Regions from separate parts of the Ruegeria sp. CH6 genome, predicted to be linked through region 1. Evidence: riboswitches for the same ligand, from Rfam matches in the RefSeq annotation. Region 1 holds a riboswitch; the other holds the start of a gene.
The links. Region 1 has a riboswitch for cobalamin ahead of ACR0CW_RS04525 (CbtB domain-containing protein). Riboswitches for the same ligand answer to the same signal wherever they lie in the genome.
Positions count from the first base shown of each region.

Region 1 (6,397 bases):
CGACCCTACCCTGACCGCAACTTCGATTGAACCGCGCGAAGACCGCGCCGAACGCATTCGCAGAAATGCCGATACGTTGGGTCAGGATCGTCTCAACGTCGTGCATGGTACTGCACCGGACGGACTGTCAGGGCTGCCGCTGCCCAATGTCGTTTTCATCGGCGGCGGTCTCAGCGAAGAGCTGCTGGTTTGGTTGCAGTCCAACCTCTCTATAGGCACACGGCTGGTCGCCAATGCGGTTACACTGGAAAGCGAAGCTTTGCTGGCCAAGTGGCACGACAAGCTTGGCGGTGAATTGCTGCGCATCGAACTGGCGCAGGCGTCAGCGCTTGGCCTCCGGCGTGGTTGGAAATCAGCCTACCCGGTTGTGCAGTGGAGCATGACGTTATGATCGTCGCAGGACTTGGGTTTTCCTCAAACGCCACCGCAGAGAGCCTGCAGACGGCATTCAATCTCGCTACTGCCGATCATGCTGTGGAAGCTCTCGCAACAGTCGCGGACAAAGAGGGGCACGAAGCACTGACTGCCTTTGCAGAATCGTCCGCCCTGCCCCTGCATTTCATAGCTGCTGCCGAACTGGCGGGTCAGCGTACTCTCACCTGCTCGAACCGCAGTCGTGCCACCTATGGCACTGGCAGCGTGGCCGAAGCATCCGCTCTCGCCGCAGCCGGACCCGGTGCGCGGCTACTCTCACCCAGACAGATTTCGGACGATCGCCTTGCGACATGCGCGATCGCTATCGGAGGACAGATATGACCGTTTATTTCATCGGCGCCGGACCAGGTGCCGCCGACCTGCTGACCCTGCGCGGACGCGATATCATCGCATCCTGCCCAGTATGCCTTTATGCGGGCTCATTGGTGCCAGAGGAAATTCTGGGCCATTGCCCAGAAGGTGCAAAGATCGTGAACACCGCGCCAATGGATCTGGATCAGATCGTAGCCGAAATCAAAGCAGCTCACGAAGACGGACAGGACGTGGCGAGGTTGCATTCAGGCGACCTATCGGTCTGGTCGGCCATGGGTGAACAGATCCGTCGGCTCAAGGCCGAAGGCATTCCGGTTAGCGTAACGCCAGGCGTGCCATCTTTTGCCGCCGCTGCCGCAGCACTTGGAACCGAGCTGACCCTTCCCGGGCTTGCTCAATCTGTCGTCCTGACCCGCACTCCTGGGCGTGCTTCGTCGATGCCCGAGGGCGAAACGCTAGAGAACTTTGCCCGCACTGGCGCAACATTGGCCATTCACCTGTCGATCGGCAATCTGGACAAGGTGATTTCAGATTTGGTGCCTGCCTATGGCGCTGACTGTCCGGTGGCTGTTGTCTATCGCGCCAGTTGGCCGGATGAGCAGATTATCCGCGCCACCCTAGCGACCCTGAAAGATGCGCTGGACGAGAGCATCTCTCGCACAGCATTGATCATGGTAGGTCCAGCACTGGCCGGTGAAGGTTTTGACGAAAGCTGCTTGTATTCCAAAACCTATGACCGACGCTATCGTCCTCAGAGCGCGGAAAGCCCGTGGTCGAGCTGGAGCCATGGTGATGACTAATCCTCCCGGAATTCTGATTTCGGCACCATCCTCGGGCACCGGAAAAACCACAGTGATGCTGGGTCTTTTGCGCGCTCTGGCCGAAGATGGACTGACGGTTCAACCGTTCAAAAGCGGCCCGGATTACATCGATCCCGCTTTTCACAGGGCGGCGGCTGGCCGGGACTCGTTCAACCTGGATAGCTGGGCGATGGGTGAGCCTTTGCTTAACGCGATCTCGGCGCAGTCAGAGGGCGCAGATATTGTCGTGGCCGAAGGTTCCATGGGACTGTTTGATGGGGTCGCCAAGCCCGGAGAACTGGGCCACGGATCCAGCGCCGAAACAGCCCTGCGGATGGGATGGCCCGTGGTTTTGGTGCTGGACGTAGGCGGACAGGCGCAATCGGCTGCCGCTACGGCGCTAGGATTTCGGATGTACAATCCGGATCTGCCCTTCGCCGGGGTGATCCTAAACCGTTGCGCGAGCCCGCGGCATGAACGCCTGACACGTCTGGGTATGGAGCGTGCGGGTCTGCCGGTGTTGGGTGTGTTGCCGCGTCGGGGTGATCTGACTTTGCCAGAGCGGCACCTTGGATTGATACAAGCGGTCGAGCACCCTGATCTGGAAAGCGCGATTGCCGGATACGCGGCCTTTCTGCGTGAACATGTGGATCTTGATGCGATCAAGGAGGCTGCCTCCTCAGGCCCCAATGGGCCATCGTCGACCGCGCTGCCGCGCCCCCCAGCCCAAAGGATTGCGCTGGCCAGGGACGAAGCATTTTCCTTTACCTATCCGCACCTTCTCAAAGGTTGGCGCGCAGCGGGTGCTGAAATCCTGCCATTCTCGCCGTTGGCCAATGAAGCGCCTGCCGACGATGCAGATCTTGTCTGGCTTCCAGGAGGTTATCCTGAGTTGCATGCCGGCACTCTGGCAGTCGCTGACACTTTCCAGACTGGTCTACGCAAGCACGCGGAAACCCGTCCAGTGCATGGTGAATGCGGTGGATACATGGCTTTGGGCGACGTGCTGATCGACAAGGAAGGTACGCCACACAAAATGGCGGGATTGCTCGGTCTTGTGACCTCTTATGAGAAGCGCAAGTTCAACCTCGGCTATCGCAAAGCCGAGTTGTTGGCAAAGATGCCCGGTTTCTCGGTTGGTACAGCGCTTCGCGGGCACGAGTTCCATTATTCGTCTATTGTCGAACAGCCCGATGCTCCTCTTGCGCGAGTCTTTGACGCAGAAGGTGCGGAAGGACCACAGACAGGATCAGTTCGGGGCAACGTCACCGGCACATTCTTTCATCTGATCGCAGAGGCCTCAGCATGAGCGGTTTCGTTTCGTTCATTGGCTCAGGCCCCGGAGATCCGGAACTACTGACGCTCAAGGCCGTTGACCGGATGCAAAAGGCCGATGCGGTTTTGTTCGACGATCTCAGTAGCGGACCTATTCTTACCCACGCCCGCGAGGACGCAGATTTGGTGGGTGTAGGAAAGCGTGCTGGTCGCCCCTCACCCAAGCAGGATCATGTGAGCCGTCTGCTGGTCGACTATGCACAAACCGGTGCCCATGTCGTTCGCCTGAAATCAGGTGACGGAGGTATGTTCGGTCGGCTTGAAGAAGAACTGGTCGCGCTGAAGGCAGCGGGGATCGAGTATGAAATCATCCCCGGAATTCCATCTGCCGTCGCCGCCGCGGCAGCCGCAGGCATTCCGCTGACCCGCCGCCTGACAGCTCGCCGTGTACAATTTGTCACCGGCCACGATGTCAGCGGCAAACTGCCCGAAGATTTGAACCTGCCGGCGTTGGCGGATTCGGGGGCGACCACAGTTGTTTTCATGGGCAAACGCACTTTCCCGCTACTTGTTGAGGCGCTGCAAGCACATGGTCTGCCTTTGGACACGCCCGCGCTGATGGCAGAATCTGTCTCGACACCCGATCAGTCGCTGCACCGCTCGACCATCGGAGCGTTGTCGGAACGGCTGCAGTCTGAAATCGGAACAGCCCCGGCACTGATACTCTATGGACCGCTGGCGGAGTTCGATAATGTATGAACTGAGCCTGATAGGGATCGGTACAGGCAATCCGGATCACGTGACATTTCAGGGTGCCGAGGCTATTCGTGCAGCTGATCTGATCCTGATCCCGCGCAAGGGTGAGAACAAGGCAGATCTTGCCGGCGTACGTGAGAAGATCATTTCTCAAGTCACTGAAGCGGCTCCGCAAATCGCCTATTTCGACATCCCCACGCGTAGGGCCGATGATGGCTATCTACGTGGGGTGGATGAATGGCATGATGCAATAGCACTGCGCTGGCAGGAAGCGATCGCATCCCATCCTGATGCACAATACGTGGCCCTACTAATCTGGGGCGATCCCTCACTTTATGACAGCTCGCTGCGAATCGCTGCGCGTCTCTCACCGCAACCGATCAAACGGGTGATTCCCGGTATCACCGCCCTGCAGGCCCTGACCGCAGCACATGGGATTCCGATCAACGATATCGGCGCACCTTATGTCGTTACAACCGGTCGCCGTATCCGGGACGAGGGTTGGCCTGAGGCTGCTTCAACCGTCGCAGTGATGCTGGACGGCGAATGTTCGTTCCAGAGCCTTGATATGGCAAATTATGACATCTGGTGGGGCGCTTACGTCGGTATGGAAGAAGAAATCCTGATCAACGGAACCTTGTTTGAAGTTTGTGATGAGGTTCTCTCAACTCGTGCACAGGCAAGGGCTGATCATGGCTGGATCATGGACATCTACGTTCTGAAAAAGCGCGTGATTTGACCGAAAACGTCGCAAATGGCGATTGCGCAAACCTGCGCATCGCGGCTAAATGATCGGGTCTGGTCCTGCCGGAGAAATCCGGATGCTAAGAGGGAATGTGGTGCGACTTCGTCTGAGGTCAAAGCCAAAGCCGCCCCCGCGACTGTAAGCGGTGAGCCCCTGTTCAACCAGCCACTCCCGATTTCGGGGGGAAGGCGAACAGAGGCACCGACCCGCGAGCCAGGAGACCTGCCAGGCGAACATAGAAACACCAGCCGTCGGGTGCGACGGCACTGGAGGACAAGAAATGACGACACAAACTCAAACAGCATCTGCTGCAAAGACAGGCTTTCTGCCGGTAATGTTCGCAGTGGTTCTGGGCCTGGGAATCATCACCCTGACCGGACATGTTCAGGCATCTGGCTTGCATGACGCTGCACACGACGTGCGCCACGCAACCGGTTTCCCCTGCCACTAAGCAGATGTTCAGTCGCATTCTGACCAGCGCGTTGTTCGCTGGTGCTGCAGCGGGGCTGATTGCCGCCTTGCTGCAGCTTGTATTTGTGCAACCCGTTCTGTTGCACGCCGAGCTCTATGAGTCCGGTGAACTGGTGCATTTCGGTGGAGAAGCAGTCACGGCCCATCCCGAGCTACCGGGCATGTTCTCTGAGCTGACACGCGACGCGCTGAGCGTCATCTTCACCATGCTCACCTATACCGGTTACGCACTGGTTCTGGTTGCCCTTATGTCTGTGGCCGAAGGTCAGGGTCACAAGATCGATGGTCGCACAGGTGTTCTGTGGGGTCTGGCGGGCTTTATCGCGGTTCACTTTGCACCCGGCTTTAGCCTGGCACCCGAAGTTCCTGGCGTTGCTGCTGCAGATGTTTACGCACGGCAAGTCTGGTGGTTCGCCACCGTCGCGGCTGCGGCGGTTGCCATGTGGCTGATTGCGTTTGGTGGCAACATCATCAGCTACGTGATTGCGGCAGCGCTGCTCGTTGCTCCACATCTGATCGGCGCACCCGAACCGGATGTCTTCACCGGACCGGTCCCAACCGAAATCGGCGCTCTGTTTGCCGCACGTGCCTTTGGCATCGGCCTTGTCGCATGGGTTCTGGTTGGCGCATTTGCCGGCTACTTCTGGCAAAGCGAAGGCAAACGCGCCGAAGCAGCAGCCTGATACCCCAACATGTCATCCCGCCGGGCTCTGCCCGGCGGGTTCTTTTTTGGCTCAAGGAATAGAAATGGCTCGCTCACTTGCCCTCTTTGCAATTGGTCTGGTCTTTGGCGGCGGCGCTGGTTTCGTTCTCGCCGCGGCCAATGGCGTCACATTTGACGGCCACGACCATGCGGACCCCAATCAGCATGGCGGTTCTCATGCCGAAGCCATGGCGCATGATCATTCGACCGCCATCAACCTGCCTGCCGGTCAGGATGCGCCCGGTCTGGAAATTACGGTAACGCAGGACCCAATGGCCGGATGGAACCTGCATGTCATGCCTCGGAACTTTCGGTTTGCGCCCGAAAACGCCTCTGCTGCGGACAATCCCGGTGAAGGTCACGCACATGTCTACGTGAATAGCACGAAACTCGCCCGCCTTTATGGCAATTGGATGCACATCTCCGATCTGCCCAAGGGCGAGGTTGAGATTAAGGTATCGCTGAATGCCAACAGCCACAGCCCGCTGATGGTCGAAGATGTGCCGGTCAGTGCTTCGGTAACTGTACAGGTGGACTAAAGCGCCGGAATACGCGCCCGCAAACACAAGCGAAGCCGCCCGCATGGTCGGGCGTCTTCGATCCAGCCAGCGGGGCTGTCCAGATACGCTCGACAAGTCGCAGCAATATCATCCGCATCTGCAACGATATCGATCCCCGAAAAAACATATGACGCCATGCCTTCGCCCTGCAGGGCGATCGACGTGGGTTCGCTACATCCACTGAAACAGGCGTGTTCTGCGATTTCGATCTCCGCCGCAAGGTCGATACCGGTCAATGCCGCTTGTACGGCTTGCCGTTCGGCATCACGATCGCGCGTGCCGGAACAACTGGTGCAAATTAATAGCCGGGTCTGCGCCAAATACGTTTCACCTTAATCTT
Region 1 covers NZ_JBQFQS010000002.1:51,341-57,737, reverse strand. Annotated here, with positions in the region: gene cbiE (precorrin-6y C5,15-methyltransferase (decarboxylating) subunit CbiE) at 1-391, shown strand, start outside; gene ACR0CW_RS04550 (cobalamin biosynthesis protein) at 388-756, shown strand; gene cobM (precorrin-4 C(11)-methyltransferase) at 753-1,547, shown strand; gene ACR0CW_RS04540 (cobyrinic acid a,c-diamide synthase CobB) at 1,534-2,856, shown strand; gene cobA (uroporphyrinogen-III C-methyltransferase) at 2,853-3,581, shown strand; gene cobF (precorrin-6A synthase (deacetylating)) at 3,574-4,317, shown strand; cobalamin riboswitch at 4,361-4,567, shown strand; gene ACR0CW_RS04525 (CbtB domain-containing protein) at 4,604-4,774, shown strand; gene ACR0CW_RS04520 (CbtA family protein) at 4,779-5,477, shown strand; gene ACR0CW_RS04515 (hypothetical protein) at 5,542-6,036, shown strand; gene ACR0CW_RS04510 (DUF1636 family protein) at 6,033-6,377, opposite strand.

Region 2 (6,397 bases), on a different contig from region 1:
ACGACATATGGAACCAAGCGGTACGTGGTTGAAGATGGCGACAAGAGCCTGGAAGGGTCAGTAGTATTTTTTGTCGTTACGCTGTTGGTTTCCATCATCTGCTTTTTGTTTTTGTCGAAACTCCCGCCGTCCAACATCATGATGCTGTCCCTTATGGTTGCGGCCTTTGGCACATTGGTCGAGGCACAAAGCTGGCGGGGCTTTGACAATCTGTTCTTGCCGCTCGGCTTGTTGATTTTTCTGAAAGCCCATTACTTTAGCTCACTGGCAGAGCTGGCCGTGCTAACCATTTTGTTCTTTGCTGCTCTGGTCAGTTTCGGCGTGGTGGGAACAAAGCTGGGATTCACCAAACATACGACCCGTGTCTATGTTGTTGCGGTTTTTCTGCTGCTGGCAGCCGCAAAACTGCAGAACACAGTACTGCCTATCATGGTTCTTGCCGCACACGGTTGGGCGCGCACTGCTTCTCCTTGTGACAGTAAGTATCCCGATCTGGATATCGTAGCCGCCTTGGGGCTTTTGGGGTTCGGTTGGCTTGCGGTGGGAAATGCAACGGGATGGGATGCGATATCTTTTTTTGGAGTCAGTGCGATGGGGTTGGCCATGGGGCTCACTGCTGTGGCGCTGCGCACTATTCCTATTGCGATACCGCTGGTTGCCGCGGTCCTGTTTCTAATTCGTATCTGGGCGGTTTCCCTGAATTCTGATCAATCGAACTGGGCTGAACCCCTGACCGCGCTCTCGCTTGTATCACTCGCAATTATGGCGATTGTGCCCCTGGTTTTTCCGCAATTACTCCAAAAGAACCGTGTTTCGAGGCTCACGCTTTTGGCGGTTCTACCCCCGCTTGCCTACTACATTTGGTTCATAGCAGGATCTATTGGCGACGGATTTGTCACCGGAGTTGTATGATGACGAAAGAGAGCATTCAGACTGACGGTGCCAAACTGTCTGTTTATCTGCAGGGCCCCGATTGGGCTGGCGTCCCAGCTGCAACAATCGGCGACTTCTCGTGTGAGGCCCCAGAGGCCGGCTTGGAAGCTCTGCAAATGGCAATTGAACGTGTCCGGCATGCCGGGGTTGATCGGATCATTGGCCCGATGTCCGGAGATACTTGGCACAGCTACCGGTTTGTATCGTACAGTGACGGTTCAGCACCCTTTTTGATGGAGCCGACAAACAAATCACATGAGCCCGACGTGTTTAAGGCAGCGGGATTTACCACCATCAGTAAGTATTTCTCGGCACGTGTGCCATTGGCAAAAACGACCAAGTCTTCTCCTGCTGCAACCGACGCATTTAATGTCGAGCCCTGGGACGGAACCAACCCCGAAGAATTATTCCGGCAAGTGTATCATCTATCTGTTGAGGCTTTTTCCCGAAACGCCTTCTATAAGCCTATCTCTGAGCGTGATTTTCTTGCTATGTACATGCCTGTCGTTCCGATGTTGAAGCGCGAGCTTATCTTTTTTGCCCGGCGTCCGGACGGCTCATTGGCGGGCTTTCTGTTTGGCATTCCGAACTATGCAGAAGGCCCAAACCCGACAGCGGCAATCTTAAAGACCTATGCAAGCCTTGAACGTGGCGCAGGTCGCCATTTGGCCAGTCAATTCCATATGTCTGCCCTGAAGCTTGGCTATGAGTCCGCCATCCACGCGTTGATCCATGATGACAACCAATCCGCCAATCGCAGCGTTGTCGAAGGGGCAACGGTATTCCGGCGGTACAACCTGTTTGGGCTGCGTCTGGATGGCTAACCTGCTGGACCATTTTGCCATTGCGGTTGATCGACACCCGGACCGGACGGCCATTGTTGAGGGCGACGGTCGCGAGATCACCTTTAGTGCGGTGCAGATACGAGCACAGCAATTGGCCAGTAAGTGGAAGCGCAAGGGAGTTGGCCAAGGCGATTACGTTCTACTGGCGATGCCGGTCAACGCTGATCTTTACGCTAGCCTTGCGGCCTTATGGTCATTGGGCGCAACAGTGGTTTTGCCTGAACCGGCGATGGGACTCGCGGGGTTGCGTCACGCAGCGAGAACGACCCAACCCAAGGCCTTTTGCGCATCAGGTCACTTTGCTTTGCTGAAGTTCGTTGTGCCGGAACTGTTTAAGCTGCGTCTTTTACTACCAGGCAGTGCCCGCAGTGACCCCGGAGTCGCGGCTGTTCATGACAGTGACACGGCGCTCATTTCCTTCACTTCCGGCACCACAGGTCAAGCCAAGGCCATACCCCGCAGTCACGCGTTTCTGATGGCGCAACATGATGCCATTGCGCCGCTTCTACACAGTGATGCAGTCGAACGGGATCTGGTTGCGTTCCCGGTTTTCACCCTGATAAACCTTGCGGCCGGGCGTACGACTGTTCTGCCGAATTGGAAAATGAGCAATCTGGATCGACTATCTCCCGAGCAGTTAGCGGGCTGGATATCGAAGCAGCAAGTTACACGGCTTTTGATCCCACCGTCTTTGTGCGAAAAACTTGCGCAGTGTAAAGATACCGGCCAACTGCACACGGTTTTCACCGGCGGCGGCCCGGTGTTTCCTGACCTGGTTGAGAGGCTGCTCGCCAATACTGGTCTGGACGTGGTCTGCGTCTATGGGTCAACCGAAGCTGAACCGATTGCGCATCTTGATGTACGTGACATCTCCGAAGTTGACCAACGTGAAATGGCAGCAGGCAAGGGGCTTCTTGTCGGGTTTCCGGTTTCGCAAATCAAACTCCGAATTCGAAACGATGAAGTTCAGGTCGCGGGCGATCATGTAAATGATGGCTATCTTGATCCCTCGCACTCCAAGGAAAACAAAATCAAAGACGGCACCACGATATGGCATCGAACAGGCGACGCGGGTCACTTGGATGAACGGGGGCGTTTGTGGCTGCTGGGTAGACTGGGGAGCGATGTAAGAACCCCGACTGGTCGCACCTTTCCTTTCGCAATCGAAATTGCAGCCCGGCAATGGCCGGGCGTGACGAACAGTGCGCTTATGAACTTCGAAGAAAGCCCCGCTTTATGCATTGAAGGTGACGCGGGTCAGCTATCAAACTGGAGTAGTCTGGCGCAGGAACTGGGTATTGCCAAAGTGATCCACGTGAGAAAAATACCAATGGACAAACGCCACAATTCCAAAGTTGACCGAGTAAAACTTGCTCACTTGTTGGGTTGTTGATCCTCGGTAGTTTCCCTTCCGTGTTCCGACGGGAAACAGCAGTCGAGCACAGTTTTGTACCTGCCGGCTAGTCGGCAGAAAAGTCCAGCAACTTGCAATAACCAACTACCAGTAGATCTACCCGCCGCACTGAGAGAAAATCTAAAGCGCAGCTTGGGCTCATTAGAGGCATTTGTCGGAACTGATCGGTCTGGGCCAAACCATTTGAGGATTGGATGTAGGAGAACAATCGCACGTATTGATTTGCGTGCGAGGAATCCGATGTCTGTTTTGCGTCCGCGAATGTCGCAAGTATTTCAGCGGTTAAAAGCGACTGAAATAACTTGGTATTCGTGAGGTGCCGCTGTTTGATTCTCAGGCAGCGGAGAATTGGGAAGCCGGTGTAAGTCCGGCACTGCCCCCGCAACGGTAAGGAAGGTCAGGTTCGACAATCAACCACTGGGACGAGGATCCCGGGAAGGTGTCGCAACCGGGCGCAAGTCCCTTTCAAGTCCGGAAACCAGCCTCTCAGATATGTCAAACCGCGGGTGGCGGTGGGGGCACGAGTTTCGGACGTGATCCTCGCGCGCCTCCGGACGGTTCCTCCTTGTCATCTGCCCAAGCAATGCCGCGGGGCGCGGCAGGAGAGCCAGAAGTGAACAATATCCAAAGCCTGTTGGCGCGTCGAAACCTGGGTTATGCTCTGGAACAGGCGTTTTATACCGATCCCGAGATTTTTCAGACCGACCTTGAAACCATCCATTATCGCGACTGGCTGTTTGCCATCCCGGCGTGTGAATTGGTGAAATCGGGCGACTACGTTACGTACAATGTAGGTGCCTACCGAGTGATTATTGTGCGCGGCTCCGATGACCAGATACGGGCGTTTCACAACACGTGCCGTCATCGCGGTTCGATCATCTGCAAGGCTGCAAAAGGCAATGCGCCGAAGCTGGTTTGCCCGTATCATCAGTGGACCTACGAACTTGACGGCTCATTGCTATGGGCCCGTGACATGGGGTCGGACTTCGATCCCAAACAGCATGGATTGAAGACTGTCCATTGCCGCGAGCTTGCCGGGTTGGTCTATATATGTCTTGCGGATGACGCGCCAGATTTCGACACCTTCGCCAATACAGCGCGCCCGTATCTTGAGCCGCATGATCTGGGGAATGCCAAGGTCGCCTTTGAAAGCTCAATCATCGAGAACGGCAACTGGAAGCTGGTTTGGGAAAACAACCGCGAGTGCTATCACTGCGGCGGCAACCATCCTGCTCTGTGCCGGACTTTTCCCGACGATCCGGGCGTTACAGGGATCGAAGGCGGTGAGACCCCGGCCCACATGCAGACCCATTTCGACCGGTGTCAGGCTGCGGGTATGCCATCGCAGTTCTATCTGAGTGATGATGGTCAATACCGTCTGGCGCGTATGCCGCTGAAAGAAGGCGCTGAGAGCTATACGATGGACGGAAAGTCTGCCGTGCGCCGCTGGTTGGGCCGGTCGCCCTTTGCCGATGCGGGATCGCTTTTGAAGTTCCACTATCCGACCACGTGGAACCACTTCCTTGCCGATCACTCGCTTGTTTTCCGAGTCACTCCGATCAGCCCGACAGAGACTGAGGTCACTACCAAATGGTTGGTCAACAAGGACGCGGTTGAAGGCGTTGACTACGACGTGAAACGTCTGACCGAAGTCTGGGTCGCCACGAATGACGAAGACCGGCAGGTGGTCGAGGACAACCAGCAGGGTATCAACAGTCCGGCCTATGTACCTGGTCCATATTCACCCATTCAGGAATCCGGCGTGCTGCAGTTCGTGGATTGGTATTGCAACACGTTGTCGGCTCGCTTGGCGCCGGACACGATGGCGGCGGAGTAAGGCTGATGAAAGATCTGAACACGCTCTCTTCGGCCATCTGGCAGGATGGCGAAATGCTGGAATGCGTCTCTGTCGTGCCCGAGATGCCGAACACCGCCAGTTTTTCATTCCGTGCCCCGTCTGGGGCGCAGTTCGCCTATCATCCAGGTCAGTTCTTGACGCTCGAAATCCCAGCTCCGAGTCAACCCGGAGGGGTCGTTCATCGCACCTATACGATCTCATCATCGCCGTCGCGGCCACGGTCGATAACCATCACTGCCAAAGCGCAAGCCGACAGTATCGGCACGCGCTGGATGCTGGACAACCTTCAACCCGGTATGCGTCTCAAAGCCATTGGGCCTGGGGGGCTGTTTACCAACGCCCAAAGCCAGGCAGGAAAGTACCTGTTTATCTCGGCTGGCTCCGGCATCACCCCGATGATGTCGATGACCACCTGTATGTGGGATGAAGGTCGTGATCTGGATGTCGTTTTCATCAATTGCGCCAAACGACCGTCCGAGATCATCTTTCGGCAGCGGTTAGAGCAGATGGCCAGCCGTACTGATGGTTTGGATCTGAAATTCGTTGTTGAAGAGCCGGATCGCTACCGTCCGTGGACGGGATATCAGGGTCAGTTCAACCAGTTGATGCTGGGTCTGATGGCGCCTGATTACCTTGAGCGCGAGGTCTATTGTTGTGGCCCTGAGCCCTTCATGCAGGCGGTGCGGGACGCTCTGGCTGGTCTTGGCTTTGATATGGACAACTACCATCAGGAGAGCTTTGGCGCGCCGGTGGAAACTGAGGCGGATCTACCTGAGTTGGATGACGTTGTCCTCGACGATGACAGCAATGCCGAGATCCTGTTCGCGACCTCGGGTGTGACTGCCAAAGTAGCCGAAACCGATACGGTCCTCGCCGCCGCGCGCTCGGTTGGTTTGAACATTCCGTCGGGATGTACTTTCGGCGTGTGCGGAACTTGCAAGGTCAAGAAAACCTCTGGCGAAGTTCACATGGTTCACAATGGCGGAATCTCGGAAGACGACATCGAGGCGGGTTACATTCTGGCCTGCTGTTCGAACGCTATAGGCAAGGTTGAAGTCGAGGTTTGAGTGGATCGTGTCACGATCGAAACCGTGGTGAGCCTGGCACTTGCTGCGGTTTCGATGCGTTGCTTCGAGTCTGGACAGGCAACTCTTCAGGCAGTGTTCGAACGGCTTTGGGTGATCTCAATATCTATAAATCCAACAAAGGTGGGAGCCGGACAGTCCCTGTATGCCTGCCAAGATGATCGCGAAATGATCTCAGGTATTACCATCATCACCAAGTTATTCGAGTTTTGCGCGGATGCTTGTCGATGAAACGCAACTTCAAGCATCCGCCGGAAAGACT
Region 2 covers NZ_JBQFQS010000003.1:366,777-373,173, forward strand. Annotated here, with positions in the region: gene ACR0CW_RS10420 (hypothetical protein) at 1-912, shown strand, start outside; gene ACR0CW_RS10425 (hypothetical protein) at 912-1,757, shown strand; gene ACR0CW_RS10430 (AMP-binding protein) at 1,669-3,171, shown strand; cobalamin riboswitch at 3,490-3,693, shown strand; gene ACR0CW_RS10435 (aromatic ring-hydroxylating oxygenase subunit alpha) at 3,776-5,029, shown strand; gene ACR0CW_RS10440 (FAD-binding oxidoreductase) at 5,035-6,117, shown strand.
Region 2: linked by a shared signal. The riboswitch ahead of ACR0CW_RS10435 (aromatic ring-hydroxylating oxygenase subunit alpha) and the one ahead of ACR0CW_RS04525 (CbtB domain-containing protein) in region 1 are both predicted to bind cobalamin.